DNA from 2 places in the Pantoea sp. X-Soil-ISGK-259 genome. Region 2 is predicted to be linked to the other one. Evidence: predicted binding sites of a transcription regulator. Region 2 holds the regulator's gene; the other holds the start of a gene.
What was found. Region 2 encodes LexA, which represses DNA repair genes until DNA is damaged. Its sites were predicted from a motif close to TNCTGTATGTACATACAGNA; they were not measured.

Region 1: a site for LexA is predicted at 1,941-1,960, ahead of umuD (translesion error-prone DNA polymerase V autoproteolytic subunit). Genes of this name have one in related genera too.

What each region holds. Positions count from the first base shown of each region.
Region 1 is NZ_AP035986.1:1,803,649-1,815,452, forward strand. It holds gene AC6I77_RS08400 (biofilm development regulator YmgB/AriR family protein) at 259-453, opposite strand; gene AC6I77_RS08405 (hypothetical protein) at 1,061-1,285, shown strand; gene AC6I77_RS08410 (hypothetical protein) at 1,393-1,644, opposite strand; gene umuD (translesion error-prone DNA polymerase V autoproteolytic subunit) at 1,982-2,401, shown strand; gene umuC (translesion error-prone DNA polymerase V subunit UmuC) at 2,404-3,672, shown strand; gene AC6I77_RS08425 (LysR family transcriptional regulator) at 3,713-4,597, opposite strand; gene AC6I77_RS08430 (hypothetical protein) at 4,879-5,091, shown strand; gene AC6I77_RS08435 (MFS transporter) at 5,350-6,600, shown strand; partial or broken gene AC6I77_RS08440 (DUF4113 domain-containing protein) at 6,744-6,899, shown strand; gene AC6I77_RS08445 (TetR/AcrR family transcriptional regulator) at 7,302-7,916, shown strand; gene AC6I77_RS08450 (hypothetical protein) at 8,071-8,211, shown strand; gene ycgZ (regulatory protein YcgZ) at 8,234-8,473, opposite strand; gene AC6I77_RS08460 (hypothetical protein) at 8,703-8,975, opposite strand; gene AC6I77_RS08465 (YgdI/YgdR family lipoprotein) at 9,441-9,671, opposite strand; gene AC6I77_RS08470 (YgdI/YgdR family lipoprotein) at 9,687-9,920, opposite strand; gene AC6I77_RS08475 (hypothetical protein) at 10,274-10,477, opposite strand; gene AC6I77_RS08480 (MliC family protein) at 10,667-10,981, shown strand; gene pdxH (pyridoxamine 5'-phosphate oxidase) at 11,008-11,664, shown strand.
Region 2 is NZ_AP035986.1:281,707-293,510, reverse strand. It holds gene zur (zinc uptake transcriptional repressor Zur) at 1-29, shown strand, start outside; gene AC6I77_RS01300 (CsbD family protein) at 119-331, opposite strand; gene dinF (MATE family efflux transporter DinF) at 496-1,818, opposite strand; gene lexA (transcriptional repressor LexA) at 1,917-2,531, opposite strand; gene AC6I77_RS01285 (diacylglycerol kinase) at 2,637-3,005, opposite strand; gene plsB (glycerol-3-phosphate 1-O-acyltransferase PlsB) at 3,134-5,557, shown strand; gene ubiA (4-hydroxybenzoate octaprenyltransferase) at 5,618-6,502, opposite strand; gene ubiC (chorismate lyase) at 6,513-7,025, opposite strand; gene psiE (phosphate-starvation-inducible protein PsiE) at 7,112-7,522, opposite strand; gene AC6I77_RS01260 (UTRA domain-containing protein) at 7,592-8,299, opposite strand; gene AC6I77_RS01255 (ABC transporter substrate-binding protein) at 8,506-9,567, shown strand; gene AC6I77_RS01250 (alkaline phosphatase family protein) at 9,588-10,400, shown strand; gene AC6I77_RS01245 (ABC transporter permease) at 10,397-11,242, shown strand; gene AC6I77_RS01240 (ABC transporter permease) at 11,254-11,804, shown strand, end outside.

The DNA.
Region 1 (11,804 bases), 1.5 Mb from region 2:
TTGCAGTAGATGCAGGAAAAGCCTGGACACAGATATCGGATAAATAAAGCGAAACGAGAGCAATTAATCGGAATTTACGGTAAAAAAAGCGGGGAAATAGGTCATTTTCGGAGCTATATCTGGTACGACAGGACAGGCAATATCAACGATGAGAAAGTGACATATGACTCAGTGCAGAAGAGATAAAAAAGCCCCCATTAAAAGGGGCTGATTCAGTACGGGAAAGCATCCTCACTTCCGCTATAGCTGTTTAACAATTCAGCTTTCACTGGTGGCCGTTGCACGTTGCAAAACGTGTTCCAGAGCCTGACGGTAAATATCCTGCTTAACTACGTCACGCTCGCTCTCCAGGCGATGAATCAGGCCCAGCACAATGTCTTTATCTGAGACATGGGCTTTTGAATGGGCGAGTTCAGCGTGAACCGCAGCGATAACCTGTTTTTCTGTCGTCATCGCGGCGCCAGAGTTCATAAAGTAATCAGAAATCTGAGACTCTGTATTCATTGTTGTTTGCATGTCAGGCCTCATAAAGAATTGGGGAGTGTGCGTCGGTTGATAGCCGGTTGCCGGCTGACGCAAAAAAATTGCATCTGAAGGTGGAAATCCACAACACCTTCAGATGCGGTGCAAAGCACCTCGTTACAAGTGATTTAACATCACGAGATAAAGTTATACAGGAATTTAAAAGTTGTACAAGAAACTTTGACAGAATATTTCATTTTTTTAGCCTGGTATAAGCCGTGGTAAAGTGCGCTGAATGCGATTTTTTTATTTAATTAAACTAATACAATAAGTTATGAGTTTTTTTGTCAGGCGGGTTTTTTTGAGGCGGCCGTTTCTGCGTTTTTTACCCGGATTGTCTGACGGGGTGAAAACGGTTTTTCAGGAGAATTTTAGCAAAAGCTGTACAGCTTTTTACACCACAAATGGAGAGCAGTGTCAGAGTGCGGTGGCAGGCTGCTGCAATCTTGTGCTTCTGACGGCACAGGCTGCATAATTCACTTCCCACGCCTGATGCAGAAAGCTAAGGTGGCCTCTTATTCATCACAAGGAAATGATCATGGTTCACGACTATTTCGCGATTCCGCCTGCGGGCGTGACTCAGGAACAACATAAACGTTCAGTTGCTGTGGCGGCCGCGCTGTCAGTGGCAAAGGAGTCCGTCAGCGCTTCTACGTCGGCAACCGGCTCAAAAACCTCCTGGGACCTGCAGGCTGTGGCGAATGAAATTGGTAATCTGGCCGATGCGATTCAGGATGCGCTGGAGAGTGACAGCCAGCCTTAATCTCTGACCGCTTCGCCTGAAACGGCTGCTGAAGCAGGCCGATCAGGGAAGGGCAGCGTTCAGGAGCCGATAACGTCGTCGGCAAGCGAACGTTGCCCAACGTTTGCTTATTCCATTGCGGGCGGTTCATATTTAATATATTCACGCAGGGCATCATGGATGGCCTGATTATTACCTTCCTCCAGACCGCGTTCGGCATATTCTTTCGCCAGCGCCGCCAGTACATCGTCAAACTTCCCTTTGTAATTGAGATTATTCAGTGCAATTTGCTGACCGAGTATCGCTTTTAATACCGTCGTCTCAACGGTTAACTGTGCGACTGCCTCTTCCAGATGTTTGATGCGATCGTCGTCTGCCATAACCCCTCCATGCTTTAAAAAGGCAGAATAACCAGCCCGCGCTAAATATTCAAACCTCACCCCATGCCAGAGAGTCGTTGTCGGATTTTCCTTAAGTCAAAATAATCGGCGGATTAATTTATAAGAGGCGTGACTGTAAGTAAAAAGCGAGACTATTACCGCAGTGCGGCGAAAGTAACCTGTTTCCGTTTATTCTCACACCAGTAAGAGAAAAACGGTTAAAAAAAAGTGCATTACCATCAATCTCTTCGCGTAAAAGGGGTCCACGTCACTTGATTAAAAGGGGGATTAGCTATTACTGTATTTATATACAGTAATCTGAAAAAGGAGTGTAATTGTGGAATTCATTAAACCTGCGGACGTCCGCGCCGTCATGTCTTTACCGCTTTATATCGAACGTGTGCCGTGTGGATTTCCCTCACCGGCGCAGGATTATGTCGAACAACGTATCGATCTCAATGCGCTCATGGTTCAGCATCCCAGCGCCACCTATTTTGTGCGGGTCAGCGGTGAATCAATGATTGAGGCGGGCATCAATGATGGTGACATGCTGGTCGTCGACAGCTCGCTCACCGCCTCACACGGCGATATCGTGGTCGCTGCCGTCGACGGTGAATTCACCGTTAAACGTCTTCAGCTTCATCCCTGCCTGCAACTGATGCCGATGAACACCAAATTTAAACCGATCGCTATCCAGACCGAAGATGCGCTGGAGGTGTTTGGCGTAGTGACGTTTGTGATTAAAGCGACACATTGAGCATGTTCGCGCTGGTGGATGTGAACTGCTTTTATGCGTCGTGCGAAACCGTTTTCCGGCCTGACCTTAAAGGCAAGCCCGTCGTCGTGCTATCGAACAACGACGGCTGTGTGATTGCGCGCAGCGCCGAGGCGAAGAAAGCCGGCATCAAAATGGGCGCGCCCTATTTCAAAATGCGCGAAGCGCTGACCCATCACAATGTACAGGTTTTCAGCTCAAATTACGCGCTTTACGCCGACATGAGCCTTCGGGTGATGACGATTCTGGAAGAGATGGCGCCGTCGGTGGAGATCTACTCGATCGATGAGGCCTTTATGGATCTCACCGGCGTGCAGAACTGTATGGCGCTGGAGAGCTTTGGTCACCAGGTCAGAGAGCGGATACGCAAAGAGACCCATCTGACGGTGGGCGTTGGCATTGCACAGACCAAAACGCTGGCCAAACTGGCGAATTTTGCGGCCAAAAAGTGGAGCAAAACCGGCGGCATTGTCGATCTGTCGGATCCCGAACGGCAGAAAAAACTACTGGCCCTCGTCGATGTGGCTGAGGTCTGGGGTGTCGGTCACCGTATCGGCAAGCGGCTCAACGCCATGGGCATTACGACGGCGAAAGATCTGGCCTGCCAAAGCACCGAGTCTATTCGCAAACAGTTCAGCGTAGTGCTGGAACGTACCGTCAGAGAGCTGCGTGGTGAATCCTGCCTGGAGCTGGAGTCGGTGATACCGGATAAACAGCAGATCATGTGTTCGCGTTCGTTCGGCAGCCGTATTTCCAGCTACGACCAGATGCGCGAAGCCGTCTGCGCCTATGCTGAACGTGCGGCAGAGAAACTACGTCGTGACAATCAATATTGCCGTCAGGTAGGGGTCTTTGTGCGTACCAGCCCCCATGCTACGGATGAACCCTTTTATGGTAATCAGTCTACCGGTCAGTTGCTGATCCCGACGCAGGACACGCGCGACATTGTCGGCGTTGCGATGGCGTGTCTGGATAACATCTGGATTGAGGGGCATCGCTACATGAAAGCGGGCATCGTACTGGGAGATTTTTTCAGCCATGGCGTGGCTCAGCTTGATCTGTTTGACGAACATCAGCCACGCCGCAATAGCGAAGAGCTGATGACGCTGATCGATAATATTAACAAAAGCGGCAGCGGCAAACTCTGGTTTGCCGGGCAGGGGATCAACAAGGCCTGGGCGATGAAGCGCGAGATGCTGTCACCTGCCTATACCACGCGGGTAACGGATTTGCCGGTGGCGGCGGTTAAGTAGGTTGGGTGGTTTTCCTCAGCTACTGAAACCGCAAGGTCTGCTAAATTTCTCTTAACCTGGTTTCTTCCGCAAAGCACTGCTCCAGCGCCGTAATCACTGCCCTGATACGTGCGACTTTTTGCAGATCCGGATGGAGCACCAGCCAGATATCAACCGGGTCGCGCTTTTCAGGAAATACCGGGATTAATTGCGGATCGCAGTTAGCTAAAAATGTCGAAAGCAGGCCGATGCCAATCCCGCGTTTAATAGCGGATTGCATCAGCAGTTGTGTATTACATTCCAGCACGACTTGCTGGCTGTTTACTGCAAAGCCACACAGGTTTTGTCGATGACGAGGCACCATGTCTGCCGGAAACATGACCAGTTGATGATCAGTCAATCCGCTTTCTTGCTGCGGTTCTCCGAGCCGATCAAAATAACGCTGGCTGGCGTAAAGCCCCATATCAATGGTCGCTAGTCGTTTAACTATTAACTCTTCAGAATCGGGTCGGGCACCACGAATGGCTATATCCACACTACGGTAAGAGATATCGGAGAGGCCTATTCCGGTCAATAAGGTTACGGTGATATCCGGGTATTGTTCGCGCAGGCGCTGAATGGCAGGTATGACAAACACAGTGGCGAGTGTGTCTGTGCTGGCGATGCGAACGTTACCTGCAGGGATGCTATCGCCGCAGGCGGCTTTACGACTCATCGCCTGCATAGCGCTTTCCATAGCACTGGCTTCTGCCATCACCTGTTCGCCAAACTCGCTCAGCATAAAAGCGCGGGGCGTACGTATAAATAACCGGGAACTGAGCGCGCTTTCGAACGCGGCGATACGGCGCCCGACTGTCGCCTGATCGACGTTCAACGATTTTGAGGCACCCCGCAACGTTTTTTGTCTCGCTAATGCGAGGAAAAAGCGAACATCATCCCAGTTCATCCACTGCTCCATGTTATTTTTAACTAAACGGATATCTTCAGCGTGGCTAAAAAATTATCAAAACTCATAAGCCATATCATAAACAGCACCATAAAATTATAAGTATTTTTGCATTGTTGCGAAGCATTAATGCAACTTTAATAATTTCGAATTGTGACTATGATGGGCCGTTTTTTGGATATAGGCGCGATGTGTTTTGTTATGTGAAGCCTTTCATATAACGCACATTTTTTCCTCATTACTTCTGATTATCTTTATTTTTATTCTAATGGATTTAGAAAATGAAATTTTTTGAAGATGATTTTTTTAACACTACCTGCCCGGCGTTTACCTCAGATAAAGTTGTTGGAAGAGAAACTATCAAAGCAGATGTTGCTTTGAATTATGCCGAGGCCCTTATTGCTCAATTACAGAATAAGCAAATCAGTCACATTTATACGAGTGGTTATCTATCCTTCCATATGTTTGAGCTTATGGGGATCGAAAAGCGGTAGTTATAAATGATTAATAGCAGCGCTAATTAATCATTTTTTTATGGGCAGGCCTTATTAGCGATTTGCATTGCTATAACCCGTATCCAGCGTAACACGACACATTCAGTGCGGATTATCAAGCTGCATAAATGAATGCTTGTGATGCAATCTTGTCTCTACCATAGGGAATAAGCAGGTTTTATCATCACTTTGTTTGCTGCTCTGTGGTATTCGCATTCGCTGCACAGAGTTGATTTATCTACAGCTCAGGAAATAAAAATGTCAGAAGTGTTAACTATTGATAGTCGTCCGACAGACAAAAAGAATTCTGCTTCCAAAAAGAGCGTTTTATTCTTTCTTGCACTGGCGCTAGTCGCTGCCTTATTGAACAGCAGTGCACCAACGCCGCTTTATCCCCTCTATCAACAGCAGTTGGGCTTAACCGCCGTCAGCCTGACAATCATTTATGGCGCGTATGCGGCAGGTGTTTTGATTGCGTTGTTCAGTGTAGGAAATCTTGCAGGGAAAGTTGCTGACCTGCGCAGCCTGATGATGCCTGCACTACTGGCCGTCTTCGCAGGTGCATTGCTGTTTTCACTCGCCGATTCGTTTGCCTGTCTGTTTATGGCACGCCTGCTGGCGGGCGTAGGAACCGGGGCATTAACCGGCGCAGCTAATATTGCCCTTTTGCGTTTTGGCCCTAAAGATGGCGGTAAAGCTGCAGCTCTGCTCGCAACGCTTTCTTTCACCACCGGTCTGGCACTGGGGCCAGTTTTTAGCGGCGTGGCGATTCAGACAAATTTCCACAGCCAGACGTTGCCGTTTCTGCTGATTATGATCACGGCTGCGATTGCCCTGATCGGATTACGTTTTAGCTGGCCAGTGCGTCATCACGATCAACCCAAGGCTGCGCCATCCTCGTCTGCCATTTCAGCGGGTACGACACTTAAAGCCGGACTGAAAGCGACTGGCATACGTTTTTTCCTGTGCGCTGGCGCTCTGTTTATGAGCTGGGAGTTTGCCGCCAGTATTTTGTCGATTGGACCGGCAGTATCGGAGCATCTGCTCGGCATTCATAGTCAGGGCGTTTATGGCTATGTGATTGCGGTATACTTAATGGTGGCCGGTATCAGTCAGATTTTGAGCCGCCGGATTAGCGCTCGCACATCTCTTGCTGCCGGCTGTCTTACTCAGGCCATTTCGATTGTGTTTTTTACCTGGGCTATTAGCACCCACTCTTTAGTATGGGCATGCACAGGACTGCTTGTGGCTGGATATTCCTATGGCGCCATCTTTGTGGGAAGTGCGACCCTGCTAAATATGATCTCTCCTGCAGCCAGTCACGCAAAACTGATTTCATTGTTCTACGTCATTGCCTATATCGCTAACTGGGTGCCCGTGCTGTTAGGTGCGGTGGTGGATCATGCCAGCCTGAATCTGGCTGTTGATTTGCTGTTCAGCGTCGGTGCTGTTATCTGTCTACTGCTGAGCATCGCGGTATTTTGGATAAAGATGGAAAAACGCGACTAATTCAGAATCAGACCGTGCCTGATTCCTCCCAGGCCGGTCTGAGGACCGTCGAATGGACGCTTAAAATCACATCAACTGACTGTCTCGATCAGCAAAGCCGTGCTTCACATCATTTTGCTATTGAGGAATACACCACTCATCGTCTGATGCCGCTGATTAATAAAATTAACAAACCTGGCAGCAGAAAACTCTGGTTTGCCGGGCAGGGGATCAACAAGGCCTGGGCGATGAAGCGCGAGATGCTGTCACCTGCCTATACCACGCGGGTAATGGATTTGCCGGTGGTTGTGCTGAAGTAGGTGCTGGCCCGCCATCATCATGAATATGAGCTTTACGCGGTCGACGATAACAGCGATATAAAAAACCGACTCTTTTTATATTTTGCTGACAATGAGAACCACGCCAGGCTGTTAATTAAGCCGCTCAGATTATGGCTGACCATAATAAACACACAGCAACGGGCTGATTGCCGCAAAAAAAACGCGTTACTACCTGAGTGAATCATGAGCGGTTTGTCCTGTAACCTGAGCCGGATTGCAGGTCACAACCGGTTACACCCCCTCTGCCATTCAGCGACAGGAACAGAGATCTGTCCGAATGTATGCTGCGGGCTGATCGCCGCCAGCTATACTTGTTACCCGAGCCTGGGATAGAATCCCTGTTGATTCTGACAGGAACGCACTTCTTCAGGCCGGTAATTAATGAGCACGACAGCGACAGCGCATAAAAACAAAGAGCGGGGACGGCCCAGGGAGTTCGACATTGAACAGGCTCTGGATCGTGCCATGATCGTTTTCCGGCAAAAAGGCTATCACGCGGCATCAATAGGCGATTTGGGGGAGGCGATGAACCTCTCCGCAGGCAGCATCTATAAAGCGTTTAAAGACAAACGCTCCCTCTTTCTGCTGGTGTTCGAACGTTATCTGTTGCTGAGAAATACCGAACTGCGCCGCCGTCTGGCACCCTGTGTCAGCGGACGGGATAAAATCACGGAGTTGTTACAGTTCTACCTGGATTCGGCGCGTGCCATTGAGGGGCGATGCGGCTGTCTGGTGGTGTCCAGCGCCATTGCGCTGCAGACGATGGATGAAGACCTTGCGCAGCGCATTGATGATGTCATCAAGCGTAGTCAGCGCTTCCTGGTTTCATTGCTGGAGTTGGGACAACAGGATGGCTCTATCAATCGCACGCTGGACAGTGAAGCGGCAGCCGGTTTAATTCTCTGCATCGCATACGGTATGCGCGTGTCGGGCAAAGTCAGTGATGTGATCCATGAAGAGCAGACGCTGGCGCTGGCATTGAAAATACTGGGATAAGTGTTCTGAGTGGGGACAGCAGCATCCGTAAACAGGCGCTTCTCTGATATACGCTTTCCGGACAGAGGAATTCTTCCGCTTCCTTTCCCCGGGTCTGATTATGTGCCAGGCTTTTACGCTTTATTCTATTGCGTGGAAAATTAAGGCCCGTTTCGTGAAAACTTCAATCTTACTGACACTCGTGGCAGCCATTGGCTGTTCTGTTTTTGCCGCCCGTGGTGGGTTTGAAACCCAGACAGCGAAACATCCTCAGGCACAGCGGGTGACGGAGAGTGGGGAGCCACTGACGCGCTGACCGGGGCGAAGCGTGGCGATGATTAACGACCAAACAGCAGGCTGATGAGCGCGCGATAGTGGCGCTCTTCTTCCTCAGTGGACGCTGTTTCGAGGCGACGCAGGAGTTTGGTACAGATCGACTTACGGTTCACATTCCCGCCGGCATGCAAAATTTCCACGACTACCTGTCCCAGTGTCTCCTGCTGTGAGGGCAGGCTTGCCGCATTGAAATAACGGGCGATATCGTCTGCCGTCCGCGGCAGTCTCGGGTTCGGGTACATGGTGCGTTTCCTGGCTGTTGATGTAAAAACGATCGAATAGCCGCGAAGTTATACGCAAAAAGTGAATCTGTACAGTTATTTCAGCGTAATGATGAATGACGTTTTTTGGTCAGGATGCCGGGCAGCGAGAGAGCGGCCGTAAAGAGAAGCAAAGGGACAGCAGTATGAAGCGCATGAGAGCCAGAAGGGCGTCCGGCTCTCATGAGAAATAAACGTCGAAGCCTTATGACTACCGATAATCTTTCAGGGAAACCGGTGCCTGCCCGGTCTCGACCAGCCAGTTTAATTCGGCGCGGTCACGAGGCGAATCTTCAATGAAACCTTTGAGCCAGTGTCGTGCATCAGCAATCTGCTCTACACGTTCATCGCTGCACTCCTTTTCGGCCATTTCGCCCAACTGACGAATCAGCGATACCAGCGTAATATCCTGTTCTTCAAATGCCAGATTAATTGCTGCTTCACCAAGAATCATATGACCAGTCGTTGTATCGTGATAAATCATTTATAGCCTCCTGATTGATAGCGATATAAATAGTCTAGTTAAAGAGGCGCTGGACTAAAAGGTCATAAGTTACAGACGGCACCAGATAATTATGTTAAAAATAAAGGGAACCTTTGTGTCATGATATAACTTCATGATAGTAAATAATAAAAAACAATAGATTATTTTTGAAGTGAACAGGTTGAACTATTGTTCTGGTTAAAGAAGCAGACGTTTGCCTGAAATTCAGATAAGTGATGTGGCCTGTGCGCAACAGCATTTTCCAGTCGGTTTTTTACGCCTGTATAAACGATAAATTGCACAGTTCCTTATAATGCTCTGCAATATTATTGCCATATCGCATCGGATATTTCTGCTTTAAAAAAGCCCGCTCTGAGAGTGGGGCTATATCAGGTAAAAGGCGAAAAAAAGGCAAAAATAAAGCCGCTCTTAAGCGACTTTATTAACGCGAGAACAGCATTGCGATTATTTGTGCGGAACTTCAGAGACGGCTTTAACGTCTGCTTTATTAATCTGCTGCTTCACACCATTGGCATCGGTATAGGCCAGCAGGCCAGCGTCCGATTCAGAAGGCTTGCCATCACTAATAATGGTGCGTCCATCGTTAGTCTGAATCGCATAACTGGTACGGGTGCAGCCAGTTAATACGGTCATACCAATCAATGCGGCGAGAGGTAAAATCAGCGCTTTTTTCATCGTCTTCACCTTATATTAGTTGTCGAGTTCGCTCATATTACTGATTTCATTACGATTGATCTGCTCAGTTTTTCCTGTCTGAGCATCACGGTAAGAAACAAGACCGGTATCTGAATCAATCTGCGGTTTGCCGTCAGTCACAATCGTGCGGCCATCGGTCGTCTTAATAGACTGATTCGAGGCGCAACCTGCAAGCGTACCTAAAGAGAGTGCCAGCAGCGCGATGGCTGACAGGGTTTTCATTTTCATTTTTCTGCTCCATGAAGTATATCCAGACGTTTACAGCATAGACGGCTTTATAAATTTTGCTGGCTCTGTCGCGCGTCGATGCCTGTTTTTTATACAAAAACAGAGTGTATTGCGTTAATTAGCAGGCATGGCGCCGGCGAATAGCATTTATTGCAAATGCATGCGGCTGTTTATGCGTTTCAGCTGAGCCCTGACCGCATCGAAATAAAAAACGGAGCAAAAGCGGGAAATAGAGAGCGCAGATAATTCCGTTAACGCGGAAGAATCGCATGCAGGATGCCACGTCGATGGCGGCACCTGGCGCTATTCGCGGGTCCGACGCCTGAAGGGCTATCGGACCCGTGAAAAAAGGATCAGAGAATAGAGTCTTCGCCCGCTTTGGCGGCCGCTTTTTCCGCTTTCATGGCGCTGACCGGGTCAGATGCGCTCAGCCAGCGGTCAAACTTCTGGTAGGTGTCGATAAAGGTTTTAAAGTAGCTGCTGGCGATGGTGGCATTCTCTTTATGGTTCATAAACGCCACGGCCAGCTTAAATGCATCTTCGTTATCAAATTTCATGTTTGTCTTCCTCGCTTAAGATCTATAGAGCGTAGCCTGATAACACGGCCTGTGCATTCAGACAACCGTCTGAAAAGGCGCAATAATTCAGCCTGGCTGACAGCATCCTCCAGATTGGCGCGGATTCCCACTTACTTCGCGACAAATCCTTCTTATAATGCCAGCTTCACTCGTGAAGGAGACCCGCTTATGTTGAAAGGATTAACCGTTGTCGCGGTGCTGCTATTGTCAGGCTGTAGCCTGATGCATAAACAGCCGGCATCGCCACAGACCCTGCATTATCGCTGCGGAACAATGCCCCTGACCGTGACGCTGGACGAGGCGCAGGAGCAGGTAAGTTTCATTATGGATGGCAAGCCTTTAACGTTGAAGCAGACCGTCTCCGCCTCCGGCGCGCGCTACAGCGATGACACCTATGTTTTCTGGTCCAAAGGAAACGGCGCATTTATCGAACGTAACGATAAAATTGTCGTGAATGATTGTGAGCTGCAACCTGCCAGCTGACTTTATCTCTGAATAGGCGAGCATTAATGAGCGACAGCGAAACGCTACACACCATTGCCCATCTGCGGCGTGAATATACCCGCGGCGGATTGCGTCGCAAGGATCTGCCGGACAATCCGATCGCGCTGTTTGAACAGTGGCTGAGCCAGGCCTGTGAGGCAAAACTGCCCGATCCTACTGCCATGACCGTGGCCACCGTGGATGAGCAGGGTCAGCCGTGGCAGCGTATTGTGCTGCTGAAACACTTTGATGCGCAGGGCATGGTGTTTTACACCAACCTCGGCAGCCGTAAGGCGTTACAGCTGGCGCACAATCCGCGCATTTGCCTGCACTTCCCGTGGCACTTTCTGGAACGTCAGGTGATGGTGCTGGGCGAAGTGGAAAAACTGTCGCCGCTGGAGGTGCTGAAATATTTCCACAGCCGCCCGCGTGACAGTCAGATTGGTGCCTGGGTATCGAAGCAGTCGAGCCGGATTTCGGCGCGCGGGATTCTGGAAGGGAAGTTCCTTGAGCTTAAACAGAAGTTTCAGCAGGGCGAGGTGCCGCTGCCCAGCTTCTGGGGCGGTTACCGGGTGAAATTTCACACAATGGAGTTCTGGCAGGGGGGCGAACATCGTCTGCACGATCGTTTCATCTACCAGCGCGACAATGACGGCTGGAAAATCGACCGTCTGGCTCCCTGAATCTGCACGATTTCTCCCTATCAGCGCTGGCACAGAAAGCGCCAGCGCTTTATGCTATAGCCCTGATTTTTTTCGATTCCGCAAGTCAGCGGAAAGCTGTGTACCAGCATAGGTGCAGTCTGATCAATTTGGAGTCAGTA
Region 2 (11,804 bases):
AGGGTAAAAAGCGGGGAAAACGCGGCTGACGGGCACATCCTTGTGCGGTTCCGTCCCTGTACTGTTCCGGTGCAGGCGCGCCGGAACGATTTTAGCGGGCTATCGGGGAATGCGCTGATTACCAGCGGTAATCTTTATTGGTGCCTTCCCAGTCTGCTACTTCGCGCTCTGCTTCATCTTTTGCATAGCCGTAGCGTTCCTGGATTTTACCGACCAGCTGATCGCGTTTACCTTCGATAACCTGCATATCATCGTCGGTCAGCTTGCCCCATTTCTCTTTCATTTTGCCTTTGAACTGCTTCCAGTTGCCGCTCGCTTCATCTTTGTTCATGGCAGACCTCCAATCCTCGGGTTAAATAATTATCTTGCTGCTTAACAAAATAACGATACAAAGCGCGGGTTAACTTCGCTTGTTAGAGTTAATTGTAGTAGCCAATTTCAAAAATGCAGAATAATACAGAATAATCCGTATCCTCCCGGGTCAGCGCTGCTGGATCACGCCTCAAACCAGCTGTTCTGACGCCAGTGCTTACGCCAGATGAGCCACAGTGACAGGCCGCGCAGCGCCAGGAATACCGTCACCGCCAGCCAGAGACCGTGGTTGCCCAGCAACGGTACGCTGAGCAGCGTCAGAAAGTAGCCAGCCGCCGCCACGACCATGCTGTTACGCATCTCGCGTCCACGTGTCGCCCCGATGAACATTCCATCCAGCAGATAACACCAGACGCCGATCAGCGGCATGATTATCTGCCAGACCAGATAGCGGTCAGCTGTCTGCTGCAGTGACTCAAGCGAGGTCAGCAGGGTAACAATCTGCGGGCCAAAAATGGCATAAACCAGCGAGAAGAAGAGCGCGACTACCACCGCCTGCCGACAGGCTGAGTGCCAGACGTGCTGCAATTTACTGCCATCTTTTGCGCCATGCGCTTCGCCGGCAAAAGCTTCAACCGCGTAGGCAAAACCATCCAGCGCGTAGGCAGTAAAGGTAATGAACATCAGTAATACCGCGTTAACCGCCACCACATCCGGACCCAGCCGCGCACCCAGCACGGTCAGCGAGGCGAAACAGAGCTGCAGCATCAGAGAGCGCAACATGATATCCCGGTTCAGTCGCAGCAGTCGGCCGCTGTCACCGCGCCAGCTCTGCTTCAGCAGATTAAACGTAATACCGCGCAGCTTTAACACCCGCCAGACCATGATGCCGCCGACGCCCAGCGTGATGTACTCCGCCAGCGCCGTGGCGGTTGCTGCTCCCGCGACACCCCAGTGCAGCCCCATCACCAGCCAGAGATCGAGCACGATGTTCACCAGATTGCCCACTATCAGCAGGATTACCGGCGCCCGCGCATACTGAACGCCCAACAGCCAGCCCAGGATGACCAGGTTTGCCAGCGTTGCAGGTGCACTGAGCCAGCGAATCTGAATAAACAGCGCCGCCTGTTCCAGTACATCAGGATTGCCACCTACCAGATGGGTCGCCAGCTGAATAATCGGATAACGCAATGCGATGAACAGCACGCCGGCCAGCAGCGCAATGATCAGCGGCTGCGTCAGCGCGCGTGCCAGAGCGGTTTTATCGCCCGCACCAAACGCCTGTGCCGTCAGGCCAGTGGTACTCATTCGAAGGAAAAGCAGCAACATAAAGAGGAAGCTGGTCACTGTGGTCCCGACCGCAACCCCGCCAAGATAGACAGGGCTGTCGAGATGACCAATAACTGCAGTATCGACCACGCCCAGTAAGGGAACGGTGATATTTGAAAGGATCATCGGCAGCGCAAGCCGCCAGAGATTTTTATCCGTTGCCGTGATAAAGCGCATTCGCCGTTCCGTGCTCAGTGTCGCTGCAGCAAAGCAGGCAACAAAATTAGGGCAGACAGAATAGCATCAGAAAAGGCGAATGCACGCAGGCCTCAGAATCAAAGCCACTCGCCGTTACGCACCACGCCAACCGCAAGACCTTCAATGGTCAGTGACTGCGCACGGGTGTCGACCACGATAGGGTCAAAATCGCTGTTTTCAGGCAGAAGGTGCACGATAGCACCCTGCTTTTTCCAGCGTTTAACGGTGACTTCATCATCAATACGTGCCACGACAACCTGACCGTTGCGCACATCCTGGGTTTTATGTACCGCGAGCAGGTCGCCGTCCATAATCCCGATATCTTTCATCGACATTCCGCTGACGCGCAGCAGGAAGTCGGCAGAAGGCTTGAACAGGCCCGGATCCACTTTGTAGTGGGTTTCGATATGTTCCTGCGCCATGATCGGCTCACCGGCAGCAACCCGGCCAATCAGCGGTAGTCCTTCTGAAACTTCTTCTTCCATTAACAGACGAATGCCGCGTGATGCACCCGAAACGATCTCAATAACGCCTTTACGCGCCAGCGCTTTCAGATGCTCTTCAGCCGCATTTGGCGAACGGAAGCCCAGTTGCGCGGCGATCTCTGCACGCGTAGGCGGCATGCCCGTTGAAGATATATGGTCGCGAATCAGGTCATAGACCTGCTGCTGCCTGCTGGTTAATGCTTTCATCCCGCCCCCTGGTTGTTTATACAGTCGCTGTGAGTATATACAGGTATTGGCGAAATGGAAACCGATTGTCAGGGAAAACGCGCCCTCAGGCGCGTTATGGAAGGCTTATCGCAAATGTGTCCAGAGCAGCGCGACCCAGACAAACAGGGCCAGTAAGATGCTGATCAGTACCGCCGCCGAGCCCATGTCTTTGGCCCGGCCCGCCAGGGGATGATGTTCCTGACCAATCCGGTCAACCACCGCTTCAATGGCGCTATTGAGGATTTCGACAATGACGACCAGCACCACGGCGCCAATCATGAGGATGCGGGCGATCACATCGACATCCAGCCAGCACGCGATAATAATAGCGGCCAGCGCAGCCAGGGCTTCCTGCCGAAAGGCGGCTTCATGCTGCCAGGCGGCACGCAGTCCCTGCCAGGAGTAGCCTGCGGCTTTTACTATTCTGATAAGTCCGGTGGCATTATTTGCCATGATGTGGGAACCCTTTCATTCAATTGACGTCAATGTCTGGGCTGCGTGCAATTGGCACCACCACAGATCTTCGCTGCGCTTTCTGGTATGCTTGCGGCGCTTTGCTAACAAGAGGCTTCATGTTGTCTATGTCAGGTTGGCGTAAACTCTATTACAAATTACTTAATTTACCACTCTCCTTTTTGGTAAAAAGTAAGGCCATTCCGGCCGATCCCGTGTCTGAACATGGTCTGGATCCGACCCGACCTATTATGTATGTTTTGCCTTACGATTCGAAGGCTGACTTACTGACTTTACGCGCACAGTGTCTGCGGCATCATCTGCCCGATCCGCTGATTCCGCTGGAGATTGATGGTTCGCTGCTGCCGCGCCACGTGTTTATTCATAATGGCCCACGCGTATTTCCCTATTTTGTGCCCAGCGTTGAATCGGTAAAAATCTTTCACGATTACCTCGACCTGCATCGCAATAATCCTGAGCTGGATATTCAGATGCTGCCGGTCACCGTGATGTTTGGTCGTGCGCCAGGACGTGAAGTCCAGGGCGAAGCGACGCCGCATCTGCGTGTGCTGAATGGGGTGCAGAAATTCTTTGCGGTCATCTGGCACGGACGTGACAGTTTTGTCCGCTTCTCGCCGACCGTCTCGCTGCGCCGCATGGCAACGGAACACGGTACGGACAAGTCGATTGCCCAGAAACTGGCTCGCGTGGCACGCATCCATTTTGCCCGTCAGCGACTGGCGGCGATCGGCCCGCGTTTACCGGCGCGTCAGGATCTGTTTAATCGTCTGCTGCAATCCAAAGCGATTGAAAAAGCCGTCGAAGATGAAGCGCGCAGCAAAAAAATCTCCCATGAGAAAGCCCAGCAGAATGCTGTTGAGATGATGGAAGAGATCGCTGCTAACTTCTCCTATGAAGCCATTCGCGTCACCGACCGTGTGATGGGCTGGCTCTGGAGTCGTCTCTATCAGGGCATCAACGTCAATGGCGGTGAAAAAGTTCGCCAGCTGGCGCAGGATGGCCACGAGATTGTCTATGTACCCTGCCATCGCAGCCATATGGATTATCTGCTGCTCTCCTATGTGCTCTATCATCAGGGGCTGGTGCCGCCGCACATTGCCGCGGGTATCAATCTCAACTTCTGGCCAGCCGGACCGATTTTCCGTCGTCTGGGCGCCTTCTTTATTCGTCGTACCTTTAAAGGCAATAAGCTTTACGCCACGGTATTCCGCGAATATCTCGGCGAGCTGTTCACCCGCGGCTATTCAGTTGAATACTTTGTCGAAGGAGGCCGTTCACGTACCGGTCGCCTGCTGGACCCGAAAACCGGCACCTTAGCCATGACCTTACAGGCGATGCTGCGCGGCGGAAATCGCCCCATCACGCTGGTGCCGATCTACATCGGTTATGAGCACGTGATGGAAGTGGGCACTTACGCCAAAGAACTACGCGGTGCAGCCAAAGAGAAAGAGGGCTTCATGCAGATGGTGCGCGGCTTACGCAAGCTGCGCAATCTCGGTCAGGGTTACGTTAACTTCGGCGAACCGCTGCCGCTGGTCAACTATCTCAATAAGCGGGTGCCGGAATGGCGCGACGCGATCGATCCGATTGAGCCGCAACGTCCGAGCTGGTTAACGCCGACCGTTAATGACATCGCGGCCAGTCTGATGGTGCGTATTAATGAAGCGGGCGCGGCTAACGCGATGAACCTCTGTGTCACGGCGCTGCTGGCGTCACGTCAGCGCTCACTAACCCGTGAACAGCTGATTGAACAGCTGGAGTGCTATACCCAGTTGCTGCGTAATGTGCCTTATTCGCCCAATGCGACCGTACCCGATCTTTCCGCAGAAGCGCTGCTGGATCACGCCCTGAGTATGAACAAATTTGAGAGTGAAAAAGACAGTATTGGCGACATCATCATTCTGCCACGTGAGCAGGCAGTGTTGATGACCTACTACCGTAACAACATTCATCACATGCTGGTGATGCCGTCGCTGATTGCCGCCATTGTTCAGCAACATCAGACGCTGAGTGAAGCGGAACTGCTGCGTCAGGTGAGCCTGGTCTATCCGATGCTGAAGAGTGAACTGTTCCTGCGCTGGCAGACCGATGAGCTGCCACAACTGCTGACCGACGTAAGTCAGGAGCTGGCACGTCAGGGCCTGATTACCGTCGAAGCGGGTGAGTTGCGCTTTACCGCAGCACGCTATCGCACGCTGCAACTGCTGGCCGCCGGTGTGCGCGAAACGCTGCAGCGTTATGCCATTACCTTCTCGATTCTCAGCGCCAAGCCGACGATTAACCGTGGCACGCTGGAGAAAGAGAGCCGGACGCTGGCACAGCGTCTGTCAGTGTTGCACGGAATCAATGCGCCGGAGTTCTTCGACAAAGCGGTCTTTACCTCACTGGTACTGACGTTGCGTGATGAAGGGTATATCAGCGACAGCGGTGATGCCGATGTCGCGCAGACCCTGGCGACCTGGCATATTCTGGCTGACCTGGTCACCAGTGATGTCCGCATGACGATTGAAACCGCGGTGGCGCACGACTGACCCCCGCGCGCATTGTAAAAAGGCGACCTCATGAGGTCGCCTTTTTTATGCCCAAAACTTTCAGAACAGCTGACTGAACGGCGGCGTATTCATCAGTACGCCCAGGAACAGCACCATCCCGACGTAGTTGTTATTCAGGAAAGCCTGGAAGCAGGGCTGACGTTCGCGCCCGGCGATCAGCTTCTGCTGATAAACAAACAGCGCAGCCGCCAGCAGCAGCGTCCAGTAGAAAGCACCATTCAGATGCAGCATCATGCCCACCAGCGCCATCAGCAGCAGGGTCGCCAGTTGCAGCAGGCCAATGATCAGCTTGTCGAAACGTCCAAATAAAATCGCTGTCGATTTCACACCAATCTTCAGATCATCATCCCGATCCACCATCGCATACTGCGTGTCATAAGCCACCGTCCAGCAGATATTAGCGATAAATACCAGCCAGCAGACCAGAGGTAAGGACTCACTAACTGCGGACCACGCCATGGGAATTGCCCAGCCAAACGCGGCACCCAAAACGACCTGCGGCAGATGGGTATAGCGCTTCATAAAGGGATAGACCCAGGCCAGCGCCAGCCCCACGACGGAGAGCATAATCGTCATCAGATTCATGGTCAGCACCAGCGCAAACGCCACCAGCGCCAGAATCACAAACAGCAGCTTAGCCTCTTTTGCACTGACCGCGCCGCTGGCCAGTGGACGGTGCTTTGTGCGCTCAACGTGACCATCGACTTTCCGATCGGCGTAGTCATTGATCACACAACCGGCTGCTCGCATCACGAAAACCCCGGCCACAAACACCGCCAGCACCGGCAGCGGCGGAATCGACATATCCGCCAGCCATAACGCCCAGAGCGTTGGCCACATCAGCAGCAGCGTACCGATCGGTTTATCAATACGCATCAGGCGAGCATAGGCCCGCCACTTATTCATACTTAAGCTATTTTGCACCACAGAATCCTCAGACCAGATCGCGATAGAGCGGCGATGCCGGCAAAAACAGTTCAGTCAGCAGCAGCGGTTTGCCGGAAAGACGCAGGCGTGAACGCCGTCCCCACAATCCCTCTACCTGGCCCGGATCAATAAAATCGCGGGTCAGCGTCGACGAGGAGAAAAGATAGCGACCCAGAGGACGGGTGCCCAGCTGTTGCAGCATCGCCTCTGGCCCGTTGAGGGTACTTTCCGGCACCAGCGTGCGGCCAGCCAGCCAGGGCTGATCGTCGCCGAACAGCAGCACTTCACGCAGCCAGAAGCGTTCGTCGTCTGGCAATAACGCCCTTTCCTCACCCAACTCGCTGGCGTCGATAAAGCCTTCACGCAGCGGCTGAACCGTGACCCGCTGACAGTGCTGTTCAAAACGGCGCGTCATTGAATCCTCCTCCATCAGCCAGTCAAGCAATGGCGGCGCAAGGGTGGCCTGCGACGGAGAAAGCCAGTTGAGCGAACGTAATAAGCTGAGTGCGTCTTGCGACATAGCACCACTCCCGATAATTTTCAGGTCGCTAGTTTAGCGCAGAGAGGCGATGCGAACACCTGCCGTCGTGTCAGACGGCAGGAGGATTACTCGCGTTTCAGCCGGTTGCTGTTTGCCAGCCACAGGGTGACGACAAGAATCAGAATCGCCGCAGAGTAGCAGAGCGTATCGAAGGGATTTTTATGGTCGACGATGATCAGGCGGATAATCGCCGTGATCCCGATATAGACAAAATAGCGCAGGGGAAAATGATAGCCCGACTGAAAGTACTTAACAATCAGGGCGATAAATTCGAAATAGAGGAAATAGATGACGATTCCATCAATCAGCAGATAGGAGGAAGCCTGCTCGCTGGTGTTAAACAGCACGTTTGCCAGATGAATCGTTTCTTTGCCTAAAAAGACGATCAGGATAATCGCCAGACTCAGCAGCCCCAGATTCAGCACCCATTGCAGTACCGTTGCAAGGTGGCGGGCCAAAGGATTTTTGTCACTCATGTTGCGCCTTTAAAAAGGAGTTATTAGCGCAGCATCATGCGCGAGTGTGACGCAAATCACAATAACGCCTCAGGCCTCCACATCAACACAGAGCGCATCGTAACGCCAGTATTCACAATCGCAGTCAATCACCTCTTTTTGCTGATTGCGGTTGATGCGGGTGATCAGCAAGCCGGGGCTGCCCGGTGCCACATTCAGTGTGGGCGCTGCGACCTCGGGTAAAGGGCCTGGCATAATCGTAAAACGCGCGCCGCCATAACGAATACCGTAGCGCTGGTCATAGAGATCGGTCAGGGAACGGGTCAGGTCTTCATCAAGCAGGCCAGGGAAAAAACGGGGGTTGAGGTAGTGCTCAACATAGAGCACCGCACGCCCATCAATGCGCCGCAGGCGGCGTATGCAGTAAACCGCCGAGCCGGGTGCCAGCCGCAACGCAGTGGCTACGCTCTCGTGCGCCGCGACCTGCTCAGCGGCGATCACCTCAGTGGTTGCCTGACGCCCCTGCTGCGTCGCCATGGCATGAAAGTGGCTGTGATGCAGCGGGTTGTAGATCAGACGCGGCGGTGCGATAAACCAGCCACGACGCAGTTCACGGTAGATCATCCCCTGCGCTTCCAGCTTGCCCAGCGCTTCCCGCAGAGTAATCCGCGTGGTGCTGAACGCCTCGCTTAAGGCACGCTCTGCCGGCAGGCGTCCGCCGCTGAACTCACCTGCCTGAATGCGTGTCAGCAGTGCGCTGGCTATCGCATCCGCCGTTTTGAGTGCTATCGACTCCACAACAGTAGCCTCATTTTGGTGCGACTTCGCACTTTTACTGGTCAGATAAACACGCCTGTGGCGGGCGAACGCGCCACGTCTTTCATCGCCCATTCCCCGCACAGCGCCGCTTTGTCATAAATCGTTCATATAGAGGGGCTACATTGGCTCGGTTCTTGCTGGACTAGACCAGCCAGGCCCATCAACTTACACCCGGAGCAACTGAGATGAAAGCGTTTATCGCCTCTGTAGTAGCCAGTGCTGTAGTCCTCACCCTGCCCGTTGCGCAGGCCGCCGATAACGACCTCGCCGCGCTGGAAAAAGCGGCGCGCAGTGAAGGTCAGGTCAACAGCGTCGGGATGCCAGACAGCTGGGCCAACTGGAAAGATACCTGGAACGACATCAGCACCAAATATGGCCTTAAGCACAGCGATACCGATATGTCATCGGCGCAGGAGCTGGCGAAATTTGATGCAGAGAAAGAGAACGCCAGCGCTGACATCGGCGATGTGGGCGCCGCCTTTGGTCCAATCGCTGTCGCGAAGGGTGTAACCCAGCCCTACAAACCGACGCACTGGGATCAGATTCCGGCCTGGGCCAAAGATAAAGAGGGTAACTGGGCACTGGCTTATACCGGCACCATCGCTTTTCTGATCGACAAGCAGCAGGTTAAAGATATCCCCCACAGCTGGGCCGATCTGAAGAAAGGTAAGTATGTGGTTACTATCGGTGACGTCGGCGTGGCAGCTCAGGCGGCCAACGGCGTCCTGGCTGCCAACTACGCCTTAGGCGGTGATGAGAAGAACCTGAAACCGGCGCTGGCCTTCTTTGCCGATCTGGCAAAACAGGGGCGTCTTGGCGTGACCGATCCGGTGATTGCCAACATTGAAAAAGGTGAAGTGCAGATGGCAGTAGTGTGGGACTTTAACGCCCTTAACTACCGCGACCAGATTGACAGAAATCGCTACGAAGTGGTGATTCCGTCTGATGGCTCAGTGACCTCCGGCTACACCACCATCATCAACAAATATGCGAAACACCCTAACGCCGCAAAATTGACGCGCGAATATATCTTCTCAGACCAGGGACAGATCAATCTGGCTAAAGGCTATGCGCGCCCGATTCGTGCTGAGCATCTGACGCTGCCAGCAGACGTTCAGGCTCGCCTGCTGCCGCAATCAGAATATAAAAATGCCCGTCCGGTTAAGGATCAGGCTGCCTGGGATAAATCGTCGAAAATGCTGCCGCGCCTGTGGCAGGAAAACGTCATCATCAACATGCAGCAGTAATTCGCGGCAGGGAGAACGGAATGAAGACCATCCTGGTAGTGCTGGACGGCCTGAGCAATCAGGTCGCACAACATGCAATGGGTTACCTGCATGCCGAATGTTCACAGGGCAACGGGTTCTATTACCGTATGACCTGTGAATTGCCGTCGCTGTCGCGCCCGCTTTATGAGTGCATTCTGACCGGGGTTCCGCCGGTCAGAAGCGGCATTATTCATAATGGCGTCAGCCGGTTAAGTCGCGAGCGCAGCGTGTTTCACTTTGCGCGTGCGGCGGGCCTGACTACGGCGGCGGCGGCCTACCACTGGGTGAGTGAGCTTTACAACCGCACTCCGTTCGTTCCGGCGCGCGATCGTCACACCGATGCGCCGGACCTGCCCATTCAGTTCGGCCACTTCTACTCTGACGATAGCTATCCTGACTCGCATCTGTTTGAAGATGCGGAGAGCCTGCGGCTGCGTCACGATCCCGATTTTCTGCTGATCCACCCGATGAATATCGACGATGCCGGTCATAAGTCGGGGCTCTCTTCGCCGCAGTACCGCAACCGGGCACGTATCGCCGACGGCCTGCTGTCGCAGTGGATGCCGCTGTGGCTGGCCGAGGGCTATCAGGTGATGGTGACCGCCGATCACGGCATGAATGACGATCGCTCCCACGGCGGGATTCTGCCGGAGGAGACCACGGTGCCGCTGTTTGTCTTTGGTCATGCTTTCTCGCTGCAGCCTGACCTTGCGCCGCAGCAAACCGACCTGTGTGGCACGCTGTGTGAACTGCTTGAGGTGGCGCATGACAAGCCGGTCTGCCGCGGCCTGCTGGCGGAGTCACAAAGATGAAGGGAAAAGGCGTCGCACTGCTGCTGCTGTTACCTTTCACCCTGTTCTGGGTCGCCTTCCAGCTGGCACCGCTGTTGTGGATCGCCATCAACAGCTTCTGGAGTGACATGAACAGCCAGTGGGGCTGGGATAACTATCACGACATCCTCACCTCACCCTTCTACCAGCAGGCATTTCGATTTTCGCTGGATATCTCGCTCTGGTCCAGCGTCTGGGGATTACTGATTGCGCTGGTCACCGGCTATTCGCTGCATCAGCTCGGCGGCGGACGACTGCAGCGCTTTCTTATCTCCTTTACCAACATGACCAGTAACTTTGCCGGTGTCCCGCTGGCGTTTGCCTTTGTGATTCTGCTGGGGCTGAACGGCTGCCTGACGCTGCTGCTGCGCCATTATGGTGTGATTGAGAGCTTCAGACTCTTCTCGCGCAACGGCATGGTACTGGTCTACACCTGGTTTCAGATTCCGCTGGGCGTGCTGCTGCTCTATCCCGCCTTCGACGGGCTGAAAAAAGAGTGGCAGGAGTCGGCCGCACTACTGGGCGCCAGCCGCTGGCGCTACTGGTGGCACATCGGACTGCCAATTCTTTTCCCGGCGCTGCTCGGAACCTTTGTGATTCTGCTGGCGAATGCCCTCGGCGCTTACGCCACGATTTACGCCCTGACCACCGGTAATTTCAACGTGGTTCCGGTGCGCATCGCTGCATTGGTTTCCGGTGATATCTCGCTGGATCCCAACACCGGCAGCGCGCTGGCAATGTTGCTGGTGGCTATCATGGCGCTGATTACCCTGGTACAGCAGTATCTGGTGCGCCGCAGCTATCTCAATGCGAAACAGCCATGAAAGGAGCCGTCATGTCACGTGCTGAGCACCTCTATCATCGAATCATGGTCGGGTTACTCTTTACCCTGCTGGCGCTGCCGTTGCTGGCCACGCTGCTTTATGCAATCTCCTCCGACTGGAGCAATACCATTCTGCCGCAGGGCTACAGCCTGAAGTGGTTCATCCAGCTCTGGAGCGACCCGCGATTTTTGACGGCGCTGGGCCATTCGCTGCTGATTTGCTTTGGTGCGCTGCTGTTCTCGCTAGCGCTGGTGCTGCCTGCCATGTTTGTAATTGCTTACTACTTCCCCCGGCTGGATTCAGTAATGAACATCCTGATCCTGATGCCGTTCGCCGTGCCGCCAGTGGTGTCATCCGTGGGATTACTCCAGCTCTACTCGTCGTCACCACTGATGCTGACCGGCACGCCGTGGATCCTGATTGGCTGTTATTTCACTATCGCACTCCCCTTTATCTACCGGGCACTGTCGAACAATATGCAGGCGATCAATCTCAAAGAGCTGATTGATGCTGCACAGCTGCTGGGGGCCAGTACCTGGCAGGCAGCGATCTGGGTGGTGCT